Regions from separate parts of the Thermococcus atlanticus genome, predicted to be linked through region 1. Evidence: riboswitches for the same ligand, from Rfam matches in the RefSeq annotation. Region 1 holds a riboswitch; the other holds the start of a gene.

Region 1 (7,029 bases):
ACGTGGAGAATGATGGGGAACCGTTCTGGAGCATCAGGATTCCAAAGCCCGCCATTATTAGCAGGGCGCTCAGCTCGCCGAAAGCGAGGAATCTGTAAGCTCCCCTTCCATCCTTCTCTTTTGCTGTTATGCCGAAGTAAGATGCAATAGTCATTACCTCCCAGCCGGCGAGGAAGCTCACAGCATCTCCGGCCAGTAAAATGGTCATCATGCCGGCAATTGTCATCGAGAATGAGCAGGCGAGCAGCCTTGGGTAGTGATCATCGTAGTCCATGCTGAAGAGTGCGGCGGTGAGCCACACGATGCCTGAGACCATCAGGAAGTATCGCGTCAGCTCATCCACATCTGATGGGTATGCAAATATGACCATCAGCAGTGCTGCCGCCGAACCTGCTGCCAGCCCGTAGGAGAGCTTTCTGGAGAGAAGTGCCGCAAGGGACGACAGCACAAATGCGGCGGTTATAACGTAATACGGGTTCACCGAATCTCCCTCCCTGCGATTTTCAGAAGTCCTTCAATTATGTTGAGGGGAGCTGGAGGACAGCCGTCTATATGGCCGTCAACCGGCACGTAGTCCTCAACCTTCCTCCCGCAGAGCGCTCCCTGGGCGCAGCTCCCCATAACAAGGACGCGCTTCGGCTCCGGCATCAGCTCATAGGCTTCTTTCAGCACTGGAACCATATCATCCGTAGGACAGCCTGCGACGAGGAGAACATCAGCATGCTTGGGCGTCGGCGTAAAGAAGACCCTGAGCCGATGAATGTCATAGTTCGGCCCGCCCAGGAGGGCCATCTCGCGGTTGCATGCGTGGCATGTGCCGGTGTCGAGGAAGAAGACGTGAAGCGAACGCCTGAACTGGAGTGGCCTTTCAACGCTGCTCATCTCAGCTTTTCTGCCAAATTCAGTGTCGCAGAGCCTGCAGAAAAGGCATTTCGAGTAGTCGAGCTCGCCGTCTCTAAGGGCCCCAAAAGGACATTCTGACGGGGCTTTCAGCGGAACCGCCGGTGGCAGCTCCTCATCGCTCACCGCTTTTGGATATCCGCTCGTTATCACGCCCTTCCTAAGTCCCCGGATAATCCACATCATTCCTCACCTCCCTGCCACAGGGCAGCGTCCGCGAAGTTCAGGCCGAAGCTATCAAGCCCGAATGGAAAGTCCGTGAAGATGTTGCCGGTTATGCCGCAGCAGAAAGCGATGTAATTCAGGCGTGAGGCTCCGCGCAGGCCTATCCATCTGATTCTGCCGTCTTCGATATCCGCTAGAACCAGAACGTCTCCGTGAGCGGCCTCAGCAATTCCAAGGTTCAGCCCTTCCCTTATCTCCACACCTGTCCCGACAGGCCTTATGTCAATGCCCTCAATCATCTCAAATGACCTCTCAATTTCCTCCATCCTTACCATCAGCCTCGCCAGTGCATCGCCTTCTTCCATCGTTACCGGCTCATACTCATAGAACCTGTCGAAAGAACGCACATCCCTCGGAACACCGGAGCCTCTTGCGGCTATTCCAACAGCATCGAGTTCGATAATGTCCTCTCTGCTCAGCCTGCAGGTTCCGTGGAGGCGGTCAATGAATATCTTGCTCTCCAGCAGTTCATCTCTGAGCGACCGGAACTCGTCCCTTATTGTTCTGAGCCTCCTGACTGCCTCAGGTTTCTGTATTCTGACCTCACCGGGTGTGTTTGCACCGAAACCGTAGCGGTGGCCGGTGAGGGAGCCCAGAACCCGCAGCATCTCTTCCTCAAGTGCATGGAAGTGCATCGCCGCCACCTTCTGCGATGCTGCCGCTGCGAGCTTGTGGATGGCGTTGAAGTGATTGTATAACCTCTCCATCTCCAGAAGGGCCTTTCGTACTTCCCAGACGCGTTCATCGGGATTCTCCTCAGCAGCCCGCAGGAATGAATACGTGTATGCCATGGAGAAGTTTCCTGCGGCCCTCTCAAGAGGGATAATGGCCTCACGCACTGGCCTCCCCGCAATGCTGTTCTCAATTCCCCTATCCTTGTACCCATACAGTGGTCTTATTGAAACTATTCTCTCACCGTAGGTGAGCATCTCAAAGGCCCCCGCCTGCCCGAGACCTCCCGCAGCAGGGCCGAATCTCAGCACGGTAGCGTTGCTTCCCTCCGGAACTGTGAGGTAGGGTTTGGTATCCCCGATAAGTGCGCGGGCGATTTTTCTGGCTGGCAGGACATCGCTTTCCTCAAGCTCTGCCTTTCCACTCTCATAATCGAGCCAGACCGCGAGAAATCTGTCGTTTCTCCTGAACAGCGCTGAAAGGACTCTCACAGTATCAGACCTCCCTCCGCCATTAGATACCACACGTACAGACTTATCCCAAGCGCCACCAGCATCATGACGAACGGTACTGCCTCCTCCCTGAGGGATAGCTCAACATCCCTCTCCTCTCCGAAGACCATCCTCATGCTGTGCCAGTTCAGGGCAAGGAATGAGAGCAGAATGCCGGTGCCTGTGAGGAGAGCCCACCAGCGGCTGTATATAAACGCCGAGCCCACCACCACCAGCTCCGCCGGGAAGGTTGCAAAGGGAGGAGCACCTGTCACCGAGAGGGCGGAGAGGGCAAAAGTGTAACCCGTGAGCCGGGTGGAGGAGAGAACACCTCCGATTTCTTCAATCTCGTGCGTACCGTAAGCCCTGACGAGGCTGCCTCCGGAGATGAAGAGGGCCCCCTTGGACAGGGCATGAACCGCCAGCAGTATGAAGACGAGCCTTAGCAGCTGAGGGTGGTAATAGCTGAGGGCTATTCCCGTGAGGGCAATACCCATAACATCCATGCTGGAATAAGCGAGCAGGCGCTTGAGGAAGCGCTGGGATGCCATGAGGACTGAGGCCACCATGATCGTCAGGATTCCGGCTGCGAGAGCGGGATATACGGGTTTCGACGTTACTTCCGTGGCCGCGTGGAAAATCCTCATATAAACCAGCAGCGCCGTTGGTAGCAGGGTTCCCGAGAGCATCGCACTGACCGGGGAAGGCGCGCTTCCGTGAGCGTCGGGGAGCCAGCTGTGCATCGGAAATATGCCCGCCTTTGTCCCGAAGCCTATGAGGCCGAGCAGCGAGACCAGAACTGCGGTCTTCTCGGGGAGGATGAGCCGGGTGATGTCGAGCGTCCCTGCGGAGCTGTATGCCACGACCACTGAGAGGAAGGCTATGCCCAGACCCGCTGAGGCGATTATCATGTAGCGCCAGGCACCTTCGACGTTTCTCTTCTTTCCATCGGTTATTATGAGCAGCGCGCTCACGATTGTTGTGCCCTCAAGCCCTATCCACATCCAGCCGAGGTTCGAAACCACCGCTGTGAATATCATGGAGAGTGCGAAGAGGGAGAGCAGAGCCCAGTAGAGGCTGAGCCTGAAGAATGGCCGCTCAACACGCTTCACGTAGTGGAGCGAAGAGAGCGATGCGAAGAAATAAAGCCACGAGATCATGGAGACCGTAACGATGGAGTACCAGTCGGCGTGAAAGGTGCCGTTTGAGACAGTGTAACCCCTCATGAGCATATCCGCGGACACGACCGCCGTTGCGAGGGAGAGTACCGGGGTGAAAAGGCCAGCAAGACTCTCGGAGACCAGGGAAATTATGGCCGCTGTCAGGGGGAGGATGAGGATGTATGCAACCGGCTCCATGGTATCACCCCACCAGCTCCTCCACTTCAAGCGGTCCGTAGCGCTTCTCGGCGCCGAGCACGACCGCCAGCAGGACGAAGGCTATCATGTCGAGCAGTATGCCGAACTCAAGCACCATGGGTATCGGCGAGAGCATCACCGCGAGGTAAAGGAGGGCGTTTTCCTCGCTAACGTAGCCAACAACCTGTGCAAGTGCGTTCCTCCGGGTAACAATGATGAGGAGGCTGAGGAAGAGCAGAACGAATGGTATAACACCGTTCCAGCTCTTCGTGGCGTCATATACGGGCATGTAGAGGAAGTATGCTGCAACAGCAACGATGAGGCCAAGCACCATCACGTGATGCGTCGTCTTTATCTCACGGTATCTCCAGATGTACTCGTCGCGGATATCCCTCGCGAGAAGCCAGGGGATTATGATGGCCCTGAATGCCACTGTAATCCCTGCCAGGATTATCAGCTCCCGCACCCCATTCTCCCAGCCGACGATCCCTATGATGAGCCCGATTAGGACGGACTGGAAGGATATCGTCTCGATTACCGAGTGCATGTAGGAGTGGAAGAGCAGCAGGAACGCCGTCAGCAGCACCGTTGCACCGAGGAGGTTTATAATCTCCGCAGTAACAGCCATCACGGGGCACCACCACCGAGGAGGAAGCTTATAACGCTCATAATGGCAAGCAGGAACGATGCCGAGAGGTAGTCAATGATGCGGAAGAGCCTTATCTTTGCGAGGCTCTCCTCAACTATGACGAATGCCAGTATGAGGCCGAGCATCTTGAGGAAAAGCGTTGCGGTACCGTAGGCAATGGCAGCGGGTGAAGCGGCTGCCGCAAGTCCCCATGGAAAGGCAAAGACATTGAGGAAGACGGCCATGAGGATGAAGGACTTCATGTAGCCCGCCCAGGTGCTGAGGGCGTAGAGCACACCTGTGTATTCGAGGCTCTTTGCCTGATCAAGCATGCCGAGTTCGTTGCTTCCGTGGGACTCAACGGGAAGTTTCCCCGTGTCAAAGAGCAGGAGCATGAAGAAGGCGGCGGTTATGAGTATGTGAGTCGGTGAGAGATACCATCCGCCAGCTGTGATTTTATGATTCATGAGGAAAGGATTGTTGGTTCCCGTGAGTATTGCAACTCCAAAGAAGACCATTATGAGGACGGGCTCTGCAAATGCCCCGAAGCTCACGGAGCGTGTTGCACCGATTCCTGTGTAGTAGCTTCCCGTTCTTTCCGCTGCGAGCACAGAGGCCATTGCTGCCAGTCCGAATATGAAAGTCCCGCCGAAGAAGTCGACGGTTGGCGCAAGCCAGCTCGGGAAGTTCCCGACTATCGGTAGCATGAGCGGGAGCGTCAGCATGGCAGCGAACGCTATGAACGGTGCCATGATGAAGAAGGGGCCCGTTTCCTCTGGAACCAGCGTCTCCTTTCTGAAGAACTTTGCGAGGTCGTAATAAGGCTGAAAGATGCTTATGCCTCTACGCGACTCTATCCTTGCTTCGATTTTCTTCAGTATGCCCGCCATCAGGGGCGAGAGCATGAGCACCACTATAACCTGGGCTAATCCTATAATTATCCTGTCTTCCGGGTTCAAAGGCGTCACCTCCAAACGTGGAGAGAACAGGCGTCATCAGCCCTTCAGGGCATTTGGGGCGGACGCCATCGCCCGGAAATTCCCCCGGCCGGGATAGAATAAAAAGTATTTAAACGTTTTGCGTTCGTTTTTGATGTCTGATGTATTGAAATGAGCGGATGAACAGGGACAATCCGGAACCTATGTGCCCTTCTTGAGTTCCCTTATGAGCTCATCCAGAGCCTTTCTGGCCTCAAACTCGAAGTAAAGCTCATATTCCTCTTTCAGCAGTTTGTAGTGCTCCCTCTCGTCCCCCGCAAGCTCCCTCATAATGCGTTTGTGTTCGGCTTCATCAAGCATCTCAGCGAGCATTGTATATACGGCCTCAGAGAGCTGTTCGGCATCCATCGCCACACGCAGCACTCCGAGGTAATCCCCAACGCTTCTGAGCCTGAAGTCCTTCTCAACCAGAATCTCTCCCCAGCTCTTAAAAGGAACCTCCGGCACTTCTTCTCCCGGGAACAGACTTCTGAAGACCTGCTTAACCTTTCTGCTGTGTTCGGCTTCAACCATCATAAACCGTTCAAAGGTCGCCTTCGGGTATCCCTCCGGCAGTTTTTCATGGAGAAAGGCATAAAGCGAGATGGCATCATTTTCACCCTTCACCATGTATGCCAAGATTTCCCTCAGGGGCCTCCTGGAAATCTCCTCCAGTGTTTTCTTAACCGTCTCCTCCACGCTCAGCTTCTCCATAAGCATATCCAGCGCCCTGCCCATAATTCTCCCCCTGTATAATCTGAACAGGGTTTCATAAAACATTTTCGGTTATAAAAAAGAAATTCAGAAGAACACAACCACCGCATCCCCAACTACGGCCGTCTCCACCTCTTCGCCCTCGCTGAACACCGCCTTCCTGATGACAACGTCGTCCTTGTTGAGTTCGACCTTTTCCCCACCAACCTCGAACTCGACTGTTCCGCTCTCCTTGAGTGACTTAGCAACCTCTTCCGCGTTCTCCTTGAGGTAGGCGGTGATCTTCGGCACGAGCTTGCCGTATCTCGGTCCAACAGTCCTGAAGTTGGGCTTTATCTCAATGATGCGCTCCTCAAGTTCCGGCTCGCCCTGGATTATCTCCAGCTTCTCGATGTTCATGGTTCCGGCGATGTCCTTCTCGATGGCCTTCAGGGCCTCATAGCTGTCGGTGGCGTAGATGGCCACGTGCTTGAGCTTGGCGTTCAGAGCGAGGCCGTGGCTGTTCTTGTAGCGCCTCATTGCGCTGACTATCTCTCTGGCCAGTTCTCCGAGCTTCTCGGCCTCCTCGCTTATCCTGCCTTCATCGTACTTCGGCCACTCGAGGAGGTGCACGCTCTTGGCACCTATGTGCTTCTTGAACATCTCCTGGTAGAGCTCCTCGGTTATGTGCGGGGCTAACGGTGCGAGGAGGAGCATTATGCTGTAGAGCAGCTCGTAGAGTGCCGCTTTCGCCTTCAGCTTGCTCTCCTCGTCGTCGCCGTAGAGGCGGTACTTGATCATCTCGATGTAATCGTCGGCCACCTCGTGCCAGACGAAGGTCATCAGCTCGCGCGTGAGCAGGTTGAAGCGGTAGCGCTCCATCTCCTCGGTGGCGAACTTTATCAGCCTGTGGAGCCTGCTGAGTATCCAGCGGTCGAGGGGTTCAAGCTCCTCCGGAGCGCTGCTCGGGTCAAAATCTACCAGATGACGCTCGGCGAAGCGGTAGATGTTCCAGACCTTCTGCAAAAACCTGTAGTTGTAATCTACCGTCTCCCACTTGAACGGGTGGTCTTCGCCGGGCGGCG
Region 2 (7,029 bases), 340 kb from region 1:
TATCTGCAGCGGAAGACCTTTCAGGCTCTCAATTGCAAGAACAACAGCCTCGGCCTCCTTTTTTGTCGGCGCCTCAGTCGACCTGTAGTCGAATTTATCAATAAACCTCTCGACTCTCTCACGTATTATCCTGAGCTTCTCTATCTGGATCCCCGTCAGCTCATCAACATATGAGGGGTTTTCCTTTCTCAGTTCCTCCTTCAGCATCTCATAGTGCTTTTTGCACAGTATCGCTCCGGAGTTTTTATACACCGGGAGGAGCTCCTCGATTCTTCGGGAAAGGCCTGAGATTATGCTCCTCTCCTTCTCTTCGGCCCTCCTGCATAGAAAGCACTTGGAAACCTTAACCCTTCTTCCCTGCTCCAGACTCTCGATATAAACCGAGAGCATGTGGTCATATATGACCGCAACACCCAGTGCCCCTAAAAGGGGATCCGAGTATGCTATCTCCTTCAGCTTCCATGCATGGTACGTGCAGAGCCCGAGGCTTTCTTTAAACTGATCCCTGACTGAGGGATTGTTTACATGCTCGTACAGTATGGTCGTTATCTCGCTCTTCTCATACTTCTGCAGGATGTTACACACCGGACAGCCGGGATTTTCAAGGGCCTCCTTGAGGTAGATTCCAATCAGATCCATCTCAACCACCAAAAATAGAACTAAAAGGTCAGGAGGTCATCCAGCGCTCTAAGGGCCCTGTATGTGTTCTGGAAGTTTGATATGCCCATTTCAAGGCTTCTCCTGAAGCCTCCGTTTGGATTCTGAAGGGATTTTAGGAATGAGATATGCCCCTTAATGTATCTCGGCCTGCTTCTGAGGAGCCTGAGACCTCTGAGGGCATAGAATGTGGGCTCAAGATAGGGGGGTAGCGAATAGGGAACCTCCGTAAAGCCGCCGTAAACCTCGCAGGAATCAAAGTGCCGCGTTCTGGGAACTTCATATCCCAGCGCATTCAGGCTGTAAATGGCCTGATACGTCATTGTCGTCGTTGCCTGTTTAACTCCAAATCCCTCTCCCTTCCGGAACCTCAGTATAAACTCCCGGATTCTCTCCTTCATCTCAGGGTCAATCCTGTAGTTCAGAGCCTTTAGAGCCCTTAAAACCCAGTAGGTGGCTTCCAGCGGTGTTGATGTTCCGAACTCCTCGCTTCCACCGAGTCCCACAGCAAATTTGCCCTCAAGGGGATTGTACTTTGAGAATATCAGATCAAGCTTCTCCTCAGCCAGATCCCTCGCTCCAAGCAGAACCATCCCTTCAACCGCCATTGCCACCGCTACAACCGCGGTCTGTCTTCTGGCAGCACTGAAGAGGAACTGAGCGGTCTTTTCCTTCTCCGGAACCTCCAGCTCCAGCAGGTCATAGATTTTCACGGCGTAGTATGTGTCATTGATGTTCGTCTCATCTAAGAGTGTGACAAAGCAGTATCCCCCATCCTCGTGCCGTCTCTCTCCAATATATCGAATAACGGCATTAGCATTAACATATTTTCCAATCTCATAGAGCTTCGAGCCCATTCTACCGCCTCCCGAAGGTTGTAGAACAGGCGTCATTAGCCCCTGCGGGCAGTTCAGGCTCGAAGCCTGGGCGGACGCCATCGCCCTATAACCACTACAAAAGCCACTTAAAAACCTTTATGGTTCAATGGCCTAACGGAGATTGGGCTTAAAATATGTATCTGCCCGTGCCCGGCGGCACCCATGAATAGAACAAAAAATTAATAACTCCGTTTTTGCCCACTTAGTGTGAGGGGTTAAATGCAGTTCATAGAGGCAACGTACGTGGGGAACTTCATAGACAAACAGATGCTGTTTGACGTTTTTGACGAGGTTAACAGATATTTCACCGAGAACAACATAGATGTCAGGCTTGTTTATATCGGCCCGCTGAAGCTAGCTCCCGGGTATCTTGTCAGCATAAAGACTTCAAACGGCACTCTAAGGGCATATCCTCTGGAAGCCCTAATAGAAACCCTGTATTCCCGGCTTCTTCAGGACATTAAGGAACTGATAGAACAGCGGGAGGGCGATGATACCGGGATTATAATGAACAAAATCCTTGCGCTCACGACATTCCCGCTGATTTCAAGGAATCCCTACTTCGATTTCTATGAAAAGTTCCTTGGATACCATGAAACCATAACAAATCTCAGGATTATGATACTGTCAACCGAGCCCTTCTACTCAGAAGACCTTGAAAACTTCAAAATGCGCCTCTTTAAGGGCGTTCTTCATGAGATAGGACATTCATTCGGGCTGGAGCACTGCAGCGGAGAGTGCGTGATGAACCCTCCCGGAACCATCGGGGAATGGGACCTCAGACCCCCGACATACTGTGATCGCTGCTTCCTTGAGCTCAAGAGAAATGCCGAATATGACCCCGGGCTAAAGTTTTAAGCTCTGAAGTTGAGGCATATATGATATGTTCAGGCATGTGGAAATCGGTGAGATTGAGCGGGCGAAGAATGCGTTACCCCATTATTTTGCGGTATTAAAGGGGGATGAGCAGCCGAATTTTTATCATGCCCAGAGGGTGGAGGTGTCCTTCAGCAGAGATTCTCCCCTCGAAGAGCTCTGGCAGGCTCATGAGGAGGGCATTGAAAAGCTCCACGACAATGAGATTTCAGAAAAGCCCGGGCAGAGTCTCCTCGATTTAAAGGTCCTCATAGCCCGCAGGCTTCTGGAGAGATGCATTCTGTGTGAAATGAAGTGCGGAATAAACAGAAGGAAGCGGAAGGGCTACTGCAGGGTTGATAGAAGCAGAATTGCGAGCGCATTCCTGCATCTCGGTGAGGAGCCCGAGCTGATACCATCATACACGATTTTCTTTTCAGGCTGCAACTTCCGCTGTGTCTTCTGCCAGAACTGGGACATAAGCCAGCAGAGCACCGGCGGTGTTTATGCCCCAGGAGAGATATCCATGGAAATAGCCGTGGCACACATGCAGGGTGCAAAAAACGTTAATTTTGTTGGAGGAGAGCCCACACCCAACATTCCCTTTATCCTCGAGGTTCTCGGATATCTCAGGGTCCCAATCCCTGTTATCTGGAACTCCAACATGTATATGAGCGAGGAGGCTATGAAGCTATTGGACGGTGTGGTCGATGTATACTTGGCGGACTTCAAATGGGGAAACAACAGGGATGCCCTGAAGTACTCAAAAGCCCCCCGCTACTGGGAGACCGTTACGAGGAACTTTCTGCTCGCGAGGGAGCATTACCGGGCTGAGTTCCTGATCCGGCATCTGGTAATGCCCGGCCATCTCAAATGCTGCACAGAACCAATCCTCAGGTGGATTTCGGAGAATCTCGGCAGGGATGTGAGGGTTAATGTGATGTTCCAGTACCGCCCCGAATACAGAGCAGGAGGCTATCCCGAAATTGCCCGGAGGCTCACCCACGAGGAAATGGAGGAGGCCGTCAGGCTGGTCAGGGAATTCGGCCTTAAAAATGCTCTGGTAGGCTAAACTCATCCACCCCTCCCCGAGCTGTCATCCGGCTTCCGAAAGTCTCACTCTCAGGGTGGGAACTGAGTTAATGTTATTAGGCGGAAGCTCCAACTTTATCCTAAGGTGGTTTGATGAGATTACCGAGCAACAAGACAAAGATTATAGCAACCATCGGCCCTGCTTCCATGGACAAAAAGACACTTGAAGCATTGATTAAAGCAGGAATGAGCGTGGCCCGCATCAATTTTGCCCACGGAAACTTTGAACAGCATGAAAGGACTATAAGAAGGGTCAGGGCGGTTTCAGAAAAGATAAACAGGAGGGTTGCCATCCTCGGTGATCTGCCGGGGGTGAAGATAAGGGTCGGAACGATACAGAATGGGGCCGTAACCCTGCACAGGTGGCAGACAGTAACCCTGACCACCAGGGACATAACCGGAAACGAAGCGGAGATTCCCGTGGAGTTCAAGGACTTCCCAAGGATGGTGTCAAAAGGGGATGTTATATATCTCAGCGACGGATTCATAGCCCTCCGGGTTGAGGAGGTGAGGGGGGAGGACGTTCTGTGCAAGGTTCTGGTGGGAGGAACGCTATTTTCCCACAAGGGCATAAACATCCCCAAAGCGAGAATGGCCCTCGATGCCATAACAGACCATGATCTGGAAATCCTCGAATTCGCTCTTGAACACGGCATAGATGCTGTTGGAATTTCATTCGTTGGCTCGGCATACGATGTGCTGAAGGTCAGACGGTATGTGGAGGAAAAAAAGGAAAGAATCTTCATAATTTCAAAAATAGAGCGCCCCGATGCTGTCAGGAATTTTGACGATATACTGTGTGCAAGCGACGGAATAATGATAGCACGCGGTGATCTCGGTGTCGAGATGCCCATCGAAAAGCTCCCCATTCTGCAGAAAAAGCTCATACACAAGGCAAACCTTGCAGGAAAGCCCGTTATAACCGCTACGCAGATGCTTGAGAGCATGACCGAGGAGACCCTTCCAACGAGGGCCGAGGTAACGGATGTTGCCAACGCCATACTCGACGGAACCGATGCCGTGATGCTCTCGGAGGAAACTGCTGTGGGAAAGCACCCTGTTGAAACGGTCAGAATGATGGCCAAGATTGCAAGGACAACAGAGGCCTACAGGGATTCACTGTGGTCGCCGCGCATAGCGAACTGGAAAGCAGTGGAGTGGAAGGAGAAAATACCCAGAAAGGGCACAATTAAGGATGCGATAACGAGGAGCATTATAGAGGCACTGAACTCAATAAGCGTAAAATACATCCTCACCCCCACCAGAACAGGGCAGACGGCAAGGCTGATTTCACGATTCAAGCCGAAACAGTGGATTCTCGCCTTCGCCACAGATGAGAAGGTTGCGAACAGCCTGATGTTCTCCTACGGTGTCTATCCATTCCTCGTCAATGAAACAAGCGAGGAGGAAATAATCAGCGTTATCAAAGGGCTTGGACTGGTTTCAGAGAACGACACGGTTCTCCTGACAAAGGGAACACCCATAGGAAAGACCGCCGGGACAAACACGATAAGAATTTTCACGGTCGGGTGAATTCTGTTTTTCTTTGTTTCTTTTTGCTCCACCGCCCGGACTGGAGAAGAAGAAAGAGGCAGAGCCTCAGAGAAGCATTCTGGCATCAACAGCCACAGCAGAGTCCTCGTAGGCGAAGATCGGGTTGATGTCGAGCTCCTTGATCTCGGGAAGCTCAAGGGCCAGTTCACCGACCTTGACGATGAGGTCAGCGAGGGCCTCTATGTCAACGGGCTTCTCGCCACGTGCTCCCGCCAGAATCGGGTATGCCTTTATCTCCCTGATCATGTCGAGGGCTTCCTCTTTTGTTATCGGGGCAACCCTGAAGCTGACATCCTTGAGTATCTCGACGAATATGCCACCGAGACCGAACATTATCGCCGGACCGAACTGCGGGTCGCGGATCATACCGACTATAACCTCTTTGCCGAGCGGGAGCATCTTGTAGACGATGACGCCCCAGAGGTCTGCATCGGGCTTGTAGTTCTTTGCGTTCTCCATGATCTTCCTGAAGGCCTGCCTGGCCTCATCATCGCTCTTGATGTTGACCTTGACACCGCCGGCGTCGCTCTTGTGGATGATCTGCGGGGAGACGATCTTCATGACAACAGGATAGCCGATTTCCTTTGCGTATTCAACGGCCTCCTCCTCGTTGGCAGCAACTTTAAAGTCCGGAACCGGAACGCCGTAGAGCTTGAGTATCTCCTTCGCCTCCGGCTCGACGAGCGGCCTGTTCTCGGCCTTCGCCTTTTCGATGATTGCCCTGGCCTTTTCAATTCTTTCCATACCTATCACCTCTCAGTTATTGGGATGCAATCCCAACTACATCTGCAGAGTTAAAAGGATTTCCCTTCAACTCGAATTGAAGCTGTCGCTCATTATAAATAGGATGAGGAAGAGATAAATGTGGGTGAAGGCTATGAAGAAGATTATAGGTGGTTTTGGAATTATCATTCTGGTTTTGGCCCTGCTGCTCTTCCAGGGAGATCAGGCAGCCACAAAGGGTGAAACGGTTGTCCTTTATGACTCCGCAAATATAGGAGTGATTGAGAAGAACCTCACGCTTGAGCTGAAGAAGGGGATAAACGAAGTTCCCATTGATGAGATTGCAGGTCTCAGTATAGAGGAGGTAACCCTGACCCCCATGAGCAGCGGCGTCTATGTCCTCGGGATCGTGAGCCAGCTGACACCGGAAAAAGGAGTCTATGAAGCCAATACCGGAAAGGAAGTAACGGTGAAGCTCCGCAGCGGCGAGGAGATATCCGGAAAGCTGCTCGGACTGAGGGATGGAAACGTGGTGATAGAGGGGGATAGGCTTTACGTCATAAATCCCAGCGAAATCTCATACCTGAAGGTTCCGGGCCTTGATAACAGCAGATCCCAGGCCTATGCAATTATCCAGGCAGAGAAGGAGGGGAAATACTCGTTTGACCTGATTTACCGGGTGAAGGGGATAGGATGGAGCTCAAGATACAAGCTCTACATTAGCGACAGGGCAAAGCTCATCGGTTATATTGTCATAAACAACCCCACAAGGGAGAAATTTGAAAATGCCGAGATAGCCCTTGTCTCGGGAGAGGTTAGCTTCTACATGCCGCCGAGAACCGTCTACGCACTGGAATCCGGAAAAGCGGGTGCAGCCCCTTCAGTGGAGCCTCAGAAGCTGGAGGCGTTCTACATCTACAGACTCGGCACGGCATCCCTGAATCCCTTCGAGAAGAAGATGATACCCTACATCTATCAGGAGGCTCCATTTAAACGCGAGTACCTCTATGAAAGCTACCCGTACGGCAGCAGCAATGCAGTCTATGAATCCATATCGTTCAAAACGGAGAAGGTTCTCCCTGCCGGAATTGTTGAGATTTACAGGGACATGAACGGAAGCAGCATACTGATCGGGGAAAGAGCAATTCAGCACACACCGAAAGGAGATATCCTGAGGATAGGCATCGGGAAGGATATAGACCTTAAGGGGACAACCCAGATTCTCGAAGAGAAGCGCGGCAGCAGCTATTCCTACTATAAGGTCAAAATT

Evidence for each region. A riboswitch is a leader RNA that binds a small molecule or an ion and turns the genes downstream of it on or off. The one in region 1 is predicted to bind fluoride.
Region 2: another riboswitch for fluoride. It lies ahead of ACYQ27_RS07825 (prenyltransferase/squalene oxidase repeat-containing protein); the one in region 1 lies ahead of ACYQ27_RS06010 (respiratory chain complex I subunit 1 family protein).

The regions. Positions count from the first base shown of each region.
Region 1 covers NZ_BAAHXX010000001.1:1,129,360-1,136,388, forward strand. The annotation lists gene ACYQ27_RS05985 (proton-conducting transporter transmembrane domain-containing protein) at 1-481, opposite strand, end outside; gene ACYQ27_RS05990 (NADH-quinone oxidoreductase subunit B family protein) at 478-1,086, opposite strand; gene ACYQ27_RS05995 (NADH-quinone oxidoreductase subunit D-related protein) at 1,083-2,288, opposite strand; gene ACYQ27_RS06000 (proton-conducting transporter transmembrane domain-containing protein) at 2,285-3,646, opposite strand; gene ACYQ27_RS06005 (hypothetical protein) at 3,651-4,274, opposite strand; gene ACYQ27_RS06010 (respiratory chain complex I subunit 1 family protein) at 4,274-5,233, opposite strand; fluoride riboswitch at 5,254-5,315, opposite strand; gene ACYQ27_RS06015 (ferritin-like domain-containing protein) at 5,414-5,989, opposite strand; gene ACYQ27_RS06020 (valine--tRNA ligase) at 6,053-7,029, opposite strand, start outside.
Region 2 covers NZ_BAAHXX010000001.1:1,469,389-1,476,417, forward strand. The annotation lists gene ACYQ27_RS07820 (DUF6062 family protein) at 1-639, opposite strand, end outside; gene ACYQ27_RS07825 (prenyltransferase/squalene oxidase repeat-containing protein) at 660-1,514, opposite strand; fluoride riboswitch at 1,534-1,608, opposite strand; gene ACYQ27_RS07830 (zinc metalloprotease) at 1,755-2,393, shown strand; gene ACYQ27_RS07835 (radical SAM protein) at 2,419-3,462, shown strand; gene pyk (pyruvate kinase) at 3,576-5,015, shown strand; gene ACYQ27_RS07845 (acetate--CoA ligase family protein) at 5,082-5,780, opposite strand; gene ACYQ27_RS07850 (DUF4139 domain-containing protein) at 5,914-7,029, shown strand, end outside.